Regions from separate parts of the Streptomyces sp. NPDC056628 genome, predicted to be linked through region 2. Evidence: riboswitches for the same ligand, from Rfam matches in the RefSeq annotation. Region 2 holds a riboswitch; each other region holds the start of a gene.
What was found. Region 2 has a riboswitch for S-adenosylmethionine ahead of ACFRAC_RS34095 (hypothetical protein). Riboswitches for the same ligand answer to the same signal wherever they lie in the genome.
Positions count from the first base shown of each region.

Region 1: it holds a riboswitch for S-adenosylmethionine, as region 2 does, so the genes downstream of both, thrC (threonine synthase) here and ACFRAC_RS34095 (hypothetical protein) in region 2, are expected to answer to the same signal.
Region 3: it holds a riboswitch for S-adenosylmethionine, as region 2 does, so the genes downstream of both, ACFRAC_RS14250 (aminotransferase class V-fold PLP-dependent enzyme) here and ACFRAC_RS34095 (hypothetical protein) in region 2, are expected to answer to the same signal.

Region 1 is NZ_JBHTWG010000014.1:20,604-24,130, reverse strand. Features, by position in the region: gene ACFRAC_RS18895 (trehalose-6-phosphate synthase) at 1-556, opposite strand, end outside; gene ACFRAC_RS18890 (glucosyl-3-phosphoglycerate synthase) at 652-1,596, opposite strand; SAM riboswitch class I at 1,757-1,926, shown strand; gene thrC (threonine synthase) at 1,945-3,228, shown strand; gene ACFRAC_RS18880 (MoaD/ThiS family protein) at 3,225-3,500, shown strand.
Region 2 is NZ_JBHTWG010000051.1:18,547-22,073, reverse strand. Features, by position in the region: gene ACFRAC_RS34100 (UvrD-helicase domain-containing protein) at 1-554, shown strand, start outside; gene ACFRAC_RS34095 (hypothetical protein) at 983-2,050, opposite strand; SAM riboswitch class IV at 2,107-2,216, opposite strand; gene ACFRAC_RS34090 (DUF3293 domain-containing protein) at 2,411-2,899, shown strand; gene ACFRAC_RS34085 (ThiF family adenylyltransferase) at 3,516-3,527, shown strand, end outside.
Region 3 is NZ_JBHTWG010000008.1:228,497-232,023, forward strand. Features, by position in the region: gene ACFRAC_RS14240 (rhomboid family intramembrane serine protease) at 1-398, shown strand, start outside; gene ACFRAC_RS14245 (Lrp/AsnC family transcriptional regulator) at 395-676, shown strand; gene ACFRAC_RS14250 (aminotransferase class V-fold PLP-dependent enzyme) at 732-2,099, opposite strand; SAM riboswitch class IV at 2,226-2,342, opposite strand; gene trpD (anthranilate phosphoribosyltransferase) at 2,415-3,479, opposite strand.

The sequences.
Region 1 (3,527 bases), on a different contig from region 2:
GCAGCATCGCGAAGTACTCCGGCGGCGCCCACGGCGTGTGCGAGAAGTGCCCGATCCGCAGGTCCGGACGCAGCTCGCGCAGCATCCCGGGCACCAGCGTCAGGTGGTAGTCCTGCACCAGCACGGCCGCCCCGGGGGCCGCCCGCTCGGCCAGGGCCTCCGCGAAGGCGCGGTTGTAGGTCTCGTACGAGGCCCACTGCCGCCGGAACTCCGCGTCGAAGACCGGCTCCAGCGGCGTCTGGTAGAGCATGTGGTGGACGAACCACAGGACCGAGTTCGCGATGCCGTTGTAGGCGTCCGCGTGCACGTCGGCCGGGATGTCCAGCATCAGCACGCCGTCCTCGCCGACGCCGCGGCGCACCGCCTCCCGGTCGCCGTCGGAGAGCGCCGAGCACACCCACAGGGCGCCCGCGTCCGGGCCGATCGCCGACAGCCCGGAGACGACTCCGCCACCTCCCCTCTTGCTGTGCAGCGAACCGTCGTCGCGCACCTCGTACGAGACCGGGCCGCGGTTCGAGGCGACCAGTACCTTGGCAGCAGTCTGCGGGGAAGCCATACGCCTCAACCTAGCCCGGCCCGGAAACGCTCAAACGTGCGGTTCGGCTCAGTGGGGGGCTCACGTACGCGCTGTATACGGCCGTGGTGCGGCGTTCACGCGACCCTGCGCGCCGCGTACTCCGCGATCTCCACCATGGGCGGCCGTTCCTCGGTGTCCACCGAGTACGTCCGTGGCTCGAAACCGTCCGCGCCGCGCTCGAACTGGGTCAGCGACGGGCGCACCAGATGCCCGCGCGCCAGCCGCAGCTGAGCGGTGCGGTAGATCGCGGCGGACATGCGCCCCAGCGCCTGCCCGTCCTGGTGCCGGTGCTTGCGCACACCGACGTCCACCTGCGCGAGGGCGTCCAGACCCACCAGGTGCAGGGCGTCCACCAGCATGCCCAGCTCGACGCCGTAACCGACGGGGAAGGGCAGCTGTTCCAGCAGGCCGCGGCGGGCCGCGTACTCGCCGCCGAGCGGCTGCACGAATCCGGCCAGCTGAGGCCAGTGCATGTTCAGCAGTGGGCGGGCCATCAGCTCGGTGACCCGGCCGCCCTGTCCGGACGCGCCGCCGAGCGGGCGGTCGTACATCGCCTTGACCAGGTCGACGCCGGGGTCGGTGAGCAGCGGGCCGACGATGCCGACGACGAAGTCCGAGGAGAACTCGCGCAGGTCGGCGTCGATGAAGCAGACGACGTCCCCGCCCGTCACCAGCAGCGAGCGCCACAGCACCTCGCCCTTGCCGGGCACGGCGGGGATACGGGGCAGGATGTCGTCGCGGTGGACGACCCGCGCGCCGGCCGCCGCCGCGACCTCGGCGGTGCGGTCGGTGGACCCGGAGTCGACGACGACGATCTCGTCGACCAGCGGCACCTGGTGCACGAGGTCGTGGGCGATGATCGCGACGATGTCGCCGACCGTCTCCTCCTCGTTCAGAGCGGGCAGGACGACCGAGACCGACTGCCCCGAGCGTTGCTTGGCGGCCAGCACGTGGTGCAGCGGACGGTCGGCCAGGGACCAGGAGCGGCTGATCAGCCAGCGCTCGACTTCTTCCAGCACGGTCGGCGGCTCCTCACTGTCGAAAGACGTCGGTGCTCCATCTCGCGGTTCGGACGGCTCCCTCAACTGTCCTGGCCTTCGGTTACAGTCTTGAACAGCGCGAGTGACCATCGCATGTCAGGGGTCGCCCGCCGTTCACAACTGCATGACAACCGCATACCGCTCATCCAGAGGGGCAGAGGGACACGGCCCGATGAAGCCCCGGCAACCCTCCAGTCGGTTCTCGTAGATCAGCGTCGATCGTCACCGTTGATCGTCTCCGCGAGGCTCCCGGCTAGGGAAGGTGCCAAATCCGTCTCACGGCGAGATGCGTCGTGAGGAAGATGAGGAGAAAGGGCCTCGCCTCACATGGCTGTGCAGACTGTTGCAAGCAGCACCGACTCCACCGTAGACCTCGGCCCCGCCGCCGCGCTGTCCTGTCGCGAGTGCGGCCACCGGGTACCGCTCGGCCCGGTCTTCGCCTGCGAGGAGTGTTTCGGCCCGCTGGAGATCGCCTACGACTTCTCGGGATACGACACCGAGAAGCTCCGTCAGCGCATCGAGGCGGGCCCCGCGAACATCTGGCGCTACGCGCCCCTGCTGCCCGTCCCGGCCGACGTGGCGGACAAGCCGAACATCAACCCCGGCTGGACCAAGCTCGTCAAGGCCGACAACCTCGCCCGGGAACTGGGCGTCACCGGCGGTCTGTACGTCAAGGACGACTCCGGCAACCCGACGCACAGCTTCAAGGACCGCGTGGTCGCGCAGGCCCTGGAGGCGGCGCGCGCCTTCGGCTTCACCACCCTGTCCTGCTCGTCGACGGGCAACCTCGCCGGCGCGGTGGGCGCCGCGGCGGCCCGCGCCGGCTTCCGCTCGTGCGTGTTCATCCCGCACGACCTGGAGCAGGGCAAGGTCGTCATGGCCGCGATCTACGGCGGCGAGCTCGTCGGCATCGAGGGCAACTACGACGACGTGAACCGTTTCTGCTCCGAGCTGATCGGCGACCCCGCCGGCGAGGGCTGGGGCTTCGTGAACGTCAACCTGCGGCCGTACTACGCCGAGGGCTCCAAGACGCTCGCGTACGAGATCTGCGAGCAGCTCGGCTGGCGGCTGCCGGACCAGCTCGTCGTGCCGATCGCCTCCGGCTCCCAGCTCACCAAGATCGACAAGGGCCTCCAGGAGCTGATCAAGCTCGGTCTGGTCGAGGACCGGCCGTACAAGATCTTCGGTGCCCAGGCCGAGGGCTGCTCGCCGGTGTCCACCGCCTTCAAGGCAGGTCACGACGTGGTCCGTCCGCAGAAGCCGGACACCATCGCCAAGTCGCTCGCGATCGGCAACCCGGCCGACGGCCCCTATGTCCTGGACATCGCCCGCCGCACGGGCGGCGCCGTGGAGGACGTGACGGACGCGGAGATCGTCGAGGCGATCAGGCTGCTCGCGCGGACCGAGGGCGTCTTCGCCGAGACCGCGGGCGGGGTGACGGTGGGCGTCACGAGGAAGCTCATCGAGAGCGGGGCGCTCGACCCCGCCAAGACCACGGTCGTCCTGAACACCGGCGACGGCCTCAAGACGCTGGACGCGGTGGCGGGTACGGGCCTCACCGCGACGATTCGTCCCAACCTTGACTCCTTCCGAGAGGCTGGCCTCGCATGAGCGTGACCGTTCGTATCCCGACCATCCTGCGCACCTACACGGGCGGGCAGGCCGAGGTCGCCGCCCAGGGCACCACCCTGGCCGAGGTCATCTCCGACCTCGAGAAGAACCACACGGGGATCGCGGCCCGGGTGCTGGACGACCAGGGCAAGCTGCGGCGCTTCGTCAACGTGTACGTCAATGACGACGACGTGCGTTTCGAGCAGGGTCTGGAGACCGCCACCCCGGACGGCGCAGGTGTCTCCATCATTCCGGCCGTCGCCGGCGGCTGACCGGATGACCGAACATTACCTCCGGTA
Region 2 (3,527 bases):
TCGACGACGCCCTCAAGGACATCCTCGAGGAGGGCGACTTCCGCGCCTGGAAGGTCTTCCTCCATCCCGCCCAGGCCAAGCTCGTCGACCGTCGCTACAGCGGTCCCTTCCGCGTCTCCGGCGGCCCCGGCACCGGCAAGACCATCGTCGCCCTGCACCGCGTCAAACAGCTTGCCGAACAGCTGACCCCCGGCCACAACAAGCCGATCCTGCTTACCACCTTCACCAAGAACCTCACTACCGAACTGCGCGCACGCCTCGCCTCACTCCTCGAGCCCGAGCAGCTCGCCCGCGTCGACATCACGCACATCGACCAGCTCGCCGCCCGCGTCCTCAACGAGAACACCCTCTCCGGCGCCGGAAAGCAGCGCATCTATGACAGCGTGGCCCTGAACATCCTCCGCCAGATCCTTCTCGAGCTCGACGAGAAGCTGGGACGCCGAATTCCTCTACGAGGAATGGGAGCAGGTGATCCTCGGCCAGTCCCTCGGCACCCGCAAGGCCTACTTCGACGCCCGCCGCACAGGGCGTGGCCGCTCCGTCAGCCGCCCTGACCGCGCCCAGGTCTGGAAGCGCCGACAGCCCGCGTCCGGCTCCTCACGATGCTCGCCCGCTGCTGCGCCGCGTCCGCGCAGGCGGAGCGGTGGGCGGCCTGTCGGGGAGCCAGCCCGACCTACTATGCGACATCCCGCGGCTTCGTCCTGGCTTTCATCTCCCCTTGCCGTAGGTCAGCCCCGGCAGACGGGAGCGATGGATCCGCATAGATCATGATGGACCTCCGGGATTCTTGAAGGGCCATCATGATCCCTACACAGACGCACAGGCCGAGGACGGCGAGCTGCCTGGTCAGGCCCCATGCCGAGGAACCGAGGGGCACGGCGCACTCGCGGCATGTTGCACACTCAAACGGCACAGCTGCTCGCTCTCCGCCCTTCGGCTGGACGGAAACAACAGGGCACAGCAGCCTGGGGCCGTCAGTCGGTCACAGCTCGGTCAGAGGGACGTGGCAGCGTGTCCAGTGGACGCTCCAGTCGCCGTCGAGCGGGGTGTATCCGGCCTCCCGCACCCGTTCCGTCGCCTGTTCCAGGTGGCTCCGCAGTGCTTCGAGACTGCCGCTGCCCACCTCCTTGCTGCCAGCGTCCAGCTCCAGCTGGAGGTACATGACGTGGTCCTCTCCCCGGTGCTCCGCACTGAACTCGACGGTGTAATAGCCGTCGCTGCCCTGGCTGTAGATGGACACATAGTGCTGCGTGATCTCGCCCGGATCGAAGCCGTACTCTTCAAACACTTCAAGGGTCTCGTACGGCGGGTCCGTGACGTCGCACGAGCTGCACCACCACTGGATCTGCCATGGACCGTCCGGGGCCCATCCCTGCCTTTCCAGCCTTGCCTGGGCGAGTTCGGTGAGGGTGGTGAGCGTTTTGAACCAGTCTCCGTCGGTGTCCGGGGTGATGTCGCCGCCCAGGTGATGGGCCGACTCCTTCCCCGTTCCTTCGGCGAAGTCGTCCACGACCGTCAGAACGCAGCCGGTGTCCTCCTGGTACTCCACCTTCGCGTACCGCCGCTTGTCCTCCTCGTCTCCAAGGCGGTTGCCGGGCATGCCTGCGTCCGTCCGGGCATCGGTCCCGTTGGCCTCCTCGCCTCCCGCAGACATCGGGTCCGGCTCCTGCGGCCCGGCGGGTGCGCGCCGGTGAGGATTGAGGCAGACCGACTCCAACCGGGCCGTTCCGATACGGCTGCTGATCAGCGATCCGGGAACACATTCCTCCTGGTTGACAGCACGTGCCTGAAGGGGTCGGTCCTCGCTGCGGTAGAAGGCGATGTCGAATCCGCTGTCGAGCCACTCATCGAAGATCTCGTTAGTTCCTGGCAGGCCGGAGCTGCTCACCTCGGCCGTGCAGAACAGTGCCCGGGCGGTGTTGAGGCCGATGGTCACCAGGCCCGCGCGGCCCGGCTCCGCGACTGCGGACCTGGCGGGTTCGGGTGCCGGCTCAGGCTTCTGGGTCTGCCGCCCCGTCGGCACTTCGGGGATCGCGTCGGAAACGGGCACGGGCGGTCAACCTTCCGGAGTCGATGGACCCCGGTAGTGCACGTCCACACCCCGGTGATCTGCGACTTCCCAACGCACCGCGCGCTGGGCTGGGTCGTCACCCGGGGCATCCGCAGCGAGCGAGATGTCTCCAGCAAGCCGGGGCTTGACGCTGGAACTCGTGACCGGGCGCGAAGCTAACACCCGTCCGGGTTTTGCACAATGTGATCCACAACGCTGTGCCCCTTGACCGGTGGTGTGGCATAGTTCCGCCCGGTCACGACGCGATCGCGCCGAGGACCGGCTCCCACGGCCTTGTGGGAGCGAGCACCGATCTCCCTGCCGGTGGGTAAGGGGGTCCTTCGTCCACAGGAGGGCCTCATGCAGGTCACTGACGCTGCGACCACACCCCCGAACTGGGATCTCTACCGGCGGACGGTCGTCGATATCCGATTCCCGGACCGGACGGTACGGGTCGCACCGCGTCCGTGGGGCACGGCCGAGGGCCCTTTCCCCGAGCTCCCCGGACCTGCCGGAACCGCCGCCCCCCACGGCCGTCCCGCCCTCGCCGCGGACAACGCCCGCGCTCAGGCCCTGCTCCTTGACGAACTTGACCGGCGAGGGCTCGCGTGGTGGCCCGCAGCGGGAGGTGATGCGCACGGCACGCACATCGAGCAGAGCGTCGCCATCGCCGGCTTGAGCGACTCGGCGGCACGTGAACTGGGACGGTGCCTCCGCCAGGACGCGGTCTTCGCCTGGACCCCCGGTGCCTGGCATCTGCTGTCCTGCGACGGCGGCGTGACGGATGTCCAGGGATGGACGGCTTTCACCAACAGGGGCCGGAGCCTCGTCACTTGGCCGACCGCCTGACGGACCCGCGACCGGACGCCGAAACAACAGCACCAGGAACAGGAAAACGATGGGCATGTACCCCATGCGCACCCCAGACCGCTGCCCCCGATGCGCCAGGGTGCTCTCCGGACCGCCCGCCGAGCGGGTCAAGGCCGACGGTTTCCCCGCGGACGTGACCTACGAAACCGACCCCGTGTGCGGTGCGCGCTGGCATGTGTGGGACAAGACCTCCCCGCTTCGTCACTTGGCCCGCCCTCACGTGGACGGCACAAGCTGACGTCACGATGCTGGAGCCGTACGCCCACACCGACGTCGACGCGGTCGCCCACCGTGCCCCTGCCGCCCGCTGCCAGGACCAAACCATCTGCCCGGGCGTTCCGGCGGGTGCTCTGTCGTATGGAAGAACGGGTCTCAACGTTCCTGCTGGAAGGCCGGCCGCATCGAATGATCGGACAAACTGTGAGTACTGCTGGCTTCGGAGGGGGGATCCAGCCCGCTCGCTCCGGCGATCCCTCCCGGATCCGAACGCGGCTGCGGGCTCGGCTTCATCCACGCCCATCCCCAAGGTCGGGGATGGCAGCGACTGAATGCTGTTGATCATGAGGCTGAGGCGTCTTTCGCCGCGCAGACCCAGGTGATCACCGGG
Region 3 (3,527 bases), on a different contig from region 2:
TGCAGTTCACGCTGTTCTGCCTGGGCTGCGGTTATCTGGCCCTGCTGGGCTACTCCGCCGCGAACGACGACTCCACCCAGCCGCTGGTCGGCGCCTCCGGGGCGATCTCGGCGGTCCTCGGCGCGTTCCTCTTCCTGTTCCCCACGGCACGGGTGACAAGCCTGCTGCCGTTCCTGCTCTTCCTGCCGCTGCGCTTCCCCGCCTGGATCGTGCTGCCCTTCTGGGTGGCCGTCCAGTGGGTCGCGGCCGGCCGGGCGGGATCGGGGCCGGGGGTGGCGTACCTGGCGCATCTGGTGGGCTTCGGCCTGGGCTTCGGCTACGCGTGGGCGCGCTTCGGGCGGCGCACTAGAGTGAGGAGCACCCGAGCTCCGGCCCCCGAGGGAGAGAACAAGCCGTGATCACCGCGATCGTCCTCATCAAGACCAGCGTGGACCGGATCCCCGAGATCGCCGAGCAGATCGCGTCGCTGGACAGCGTCAGCGAGGTCTTCTCGGTCACCGGCACCTACGACCTGATCGCGATGGTGCGGGTGAAGCGGCACGAGGACCTGGCGGAGGTCATCCCGGGCCGGATCAGCAAGATCCCCGGCGTCGAGGGCACCGACACACACGTCGCCTTCCGCACCTACTCCCAGCACGACCTGGAGGCCGCGTTCGCCATCGGCCTCGACAGCTGAGAGGGCGCTCCCCGGCGGCGCAGGCCGTGCCGGCGCGCCGCCGGGGACGGGCCGCTCAGGCCGAGGTGTCGGGCACGCAACGGCCGTTCTCGGTCCGGTAGTTCCACCGGGCGCCGTCCGTCACCAGTTCCCGCACGGCCGTCACGAACCGCTCGACGTGCTCGTCCGGCGTCCCGGCGCCGAAGCTGACCCGGATCGCGTTGAGGGACTTCTCGCCCGGCTCCGCCTCCGGGGCACCGCACTCCCCCTGGGTCTGCGGGTCGCTGCCCAGCAGGGTCCGCACCAGCGGGTGGGCGCAGAACAGCCCGTCGCGGACGCCGATGCCGTACTCGGCGGACAGGGCGGCCGCGAAGTGGGAGCTGTTCCAGCCCTCCACGACGAAGGAGAGCACACCGACGCGCGGGGCGTCGTCGCCGAACAGCGACAGCACACGGACCTCGGGCACCTCGGCGAGGCCGGCCCGCACCTTCTCGATCAGGTACCGCTCCCGGGCGACCAGGCCGTCGAAGCCGGCCTCGGTGAGGGCCTTGCAGGCGGAGGCGACGGCGTAGGCGCCGATGACGTTCGGGGAGCCGGCCTCGTGGCGGGCGGCGCTGTCGTGCCACTCGACGTCCAGTCCCCCGTCCTCGCGCCGGGTCACCGTGCGGCTGGCGCCGCCGCCCGCGAGGTACGGCTCCGCCGCGCGCAACCAGTCGGAGCGGCCCGCGAGCACGCCGGAGCCGAACGGGGCGTACAGCTTGTGCCCGGAGAAGGCGACCCAGTCGACGTCCAGGTCGCGGACGCTCACCGGGTGGTGCGGGGCGAGCTGCGCGGCGTCGAGCACGATCCGGGCGCCGTGCGCGTGCGCGGCCGCCGCCAGCTCCCTCACGGGCCACAGCTCGCCGGTGACGTTGGAGGCGCCGGTGACGCAGACCAGGGCCGGGCCGTGGGGGTCGCGGTCGGCAAGGGCGCGCTCCAGGGTCCGCACGGCCTCGCCGGGGGTGCGGGGCGCGTCGAGGAAGGTGACGCGGGCGTCGCGCCACGGCAGCAGGGAGGCGTGGTGCTCGGTCTCGAAGACGAAGACGTGGCAGCCGGCCGGAAGCGCGGCGGCGAGCAGGTTGAGCGAGTCGGTGGTGGAGCGGGTGAAGACGACCTGGTCGTCGTCGCGGCAGCCGAGGAACTCGGCGACGGTCCGGCGGGCGTTCTCGAACAGGTCGGTGGAGAGCTGCGAGAGGTACCCGGCGCCCCGGTGGACGCTGCCGTAGTACGGCGCGTAGGCGGCCACGTCGTCCCAGACGCGCTGCAGGGCGGGGGCGCTGGCGGCGTAGTCGAGGGCGGCGTAGGTGACCTCGCCACCGGTGACGAGCGGGACGGTGACATCACCGCCCAGAACGGGCAGCGGGGCACAAATGTCCTGGACGGAGGCAGCACTGGAGACAGACATGACGGAACTCCGTGAGAGAAAGAGTGAAAGTGAAGAAGGGTGTGCGGAGGCGGGGCTCGGCGGCCCTATCGCATTCGCTTGCTCACGGAAGACTCCTCGACGACCAGGATCCCTGGAATCGTGAGGGATCCGCGCTTGCCGCAGACCTCGCTGCCTGCGGCCTGGTCTTCACCCGGGGCACCCCGCCACGGACGGAGGGTTGCCGGACAGTCGGCCGGGGCCTCATGACTGTCACTCATGACCTGGTACGGGAAAGTACGCGAGATGATCGTCGTCCCGCAACCCGTGTCCGGATCGCGGGACGGCACTCGCCCGTCAGGCGTTGCTGGCGGCCACCCAGCGCTCCAGCGTCCGCTTGGCCGCGCCGGAGTCGATGGACTCGGCGGCCTTCGCCATGCCGCGCCGGATCTGCTCGGTGAGCGGGGCGTCCGAGGGGTCCAGCGCGACCAGCGCGGCGGCCGAGTTGAGCAGGACGGCGTCCCGTACGGGTCCGGTCTCCCCGTCCAGCAGCCGCCGGGCGACCTCCGCGTTGTAGGAGGCGTCGGCGCCGCGCAGGGCCTCCACCGGCACCAGTTCGATACCGACGTCCCGCGGGTCGAAGCTCTCCTCGCGGACCACGCCGTCGCGTACCACCCACACGCGTGAGGTGGCCGTCGTCGTCAGCTCGTCGAGGCCGTCGTCGCCGCGGAACACCAGCGCGGACGAGCCCCGCTCGGCGAGGACCCCGGCGATCAGCCCCGCCATGCGGGTGTCGAAGCAGCCGACGGCCGAGGCGCCGACCCGGGCCGGGTTGGTCAGCGGGCCGAGCAGGTTGAACGAGGTCGGGATGCCGAGGTCCCGGCGCACCCCGCCGACGAACCGCATCGAGGGGTGGAACTTGGCGGCGAAGCAGAAGGTGATCCCGGCCTCGTCGACCACCCGGGCCACCCCTTCGGGGGACAGGTCCAGGTTGATCCCCAGCTTCTCCAGCACGTCCGAGGAGCCGCTCGCCGAGGAGGAGGCGCGGTTGCCGTGCTTGACGACCTTGGCGCCGGCCCCGGCGATCACGACGGCGGACATCGTGGAGATGTTGACCGTCCTGGCCCGGTCGCCCCCGGTGCCGACGATGTCCACGGCGGGCCCCGGGATGTCCAGGGGCTGCGCGTGCGCGTACATCGCCTCGACCAGGCCGTTGACCTCCTCGACCGTCTCGCCCTTGGCGCGCAGGGCGACCATGAACCCGGCGATCTGCGCGTCGGACGCCTCGCCGCTCATGAACCGGTCCATCGCCCAGGCGGTGTCGGCGGCGCTCAGATCCCGGCCGGCCAGCAGGGCGCTCAGGACCTCGGGCCAGGAACGGCCCGCCGCGGTGTCGCCTCCAGCGGGGGTCACAGCGCTCATAAGCCGCTCCAGGGTCAGGTGTCCCGCACTTCGGGACATCGGTCTCAA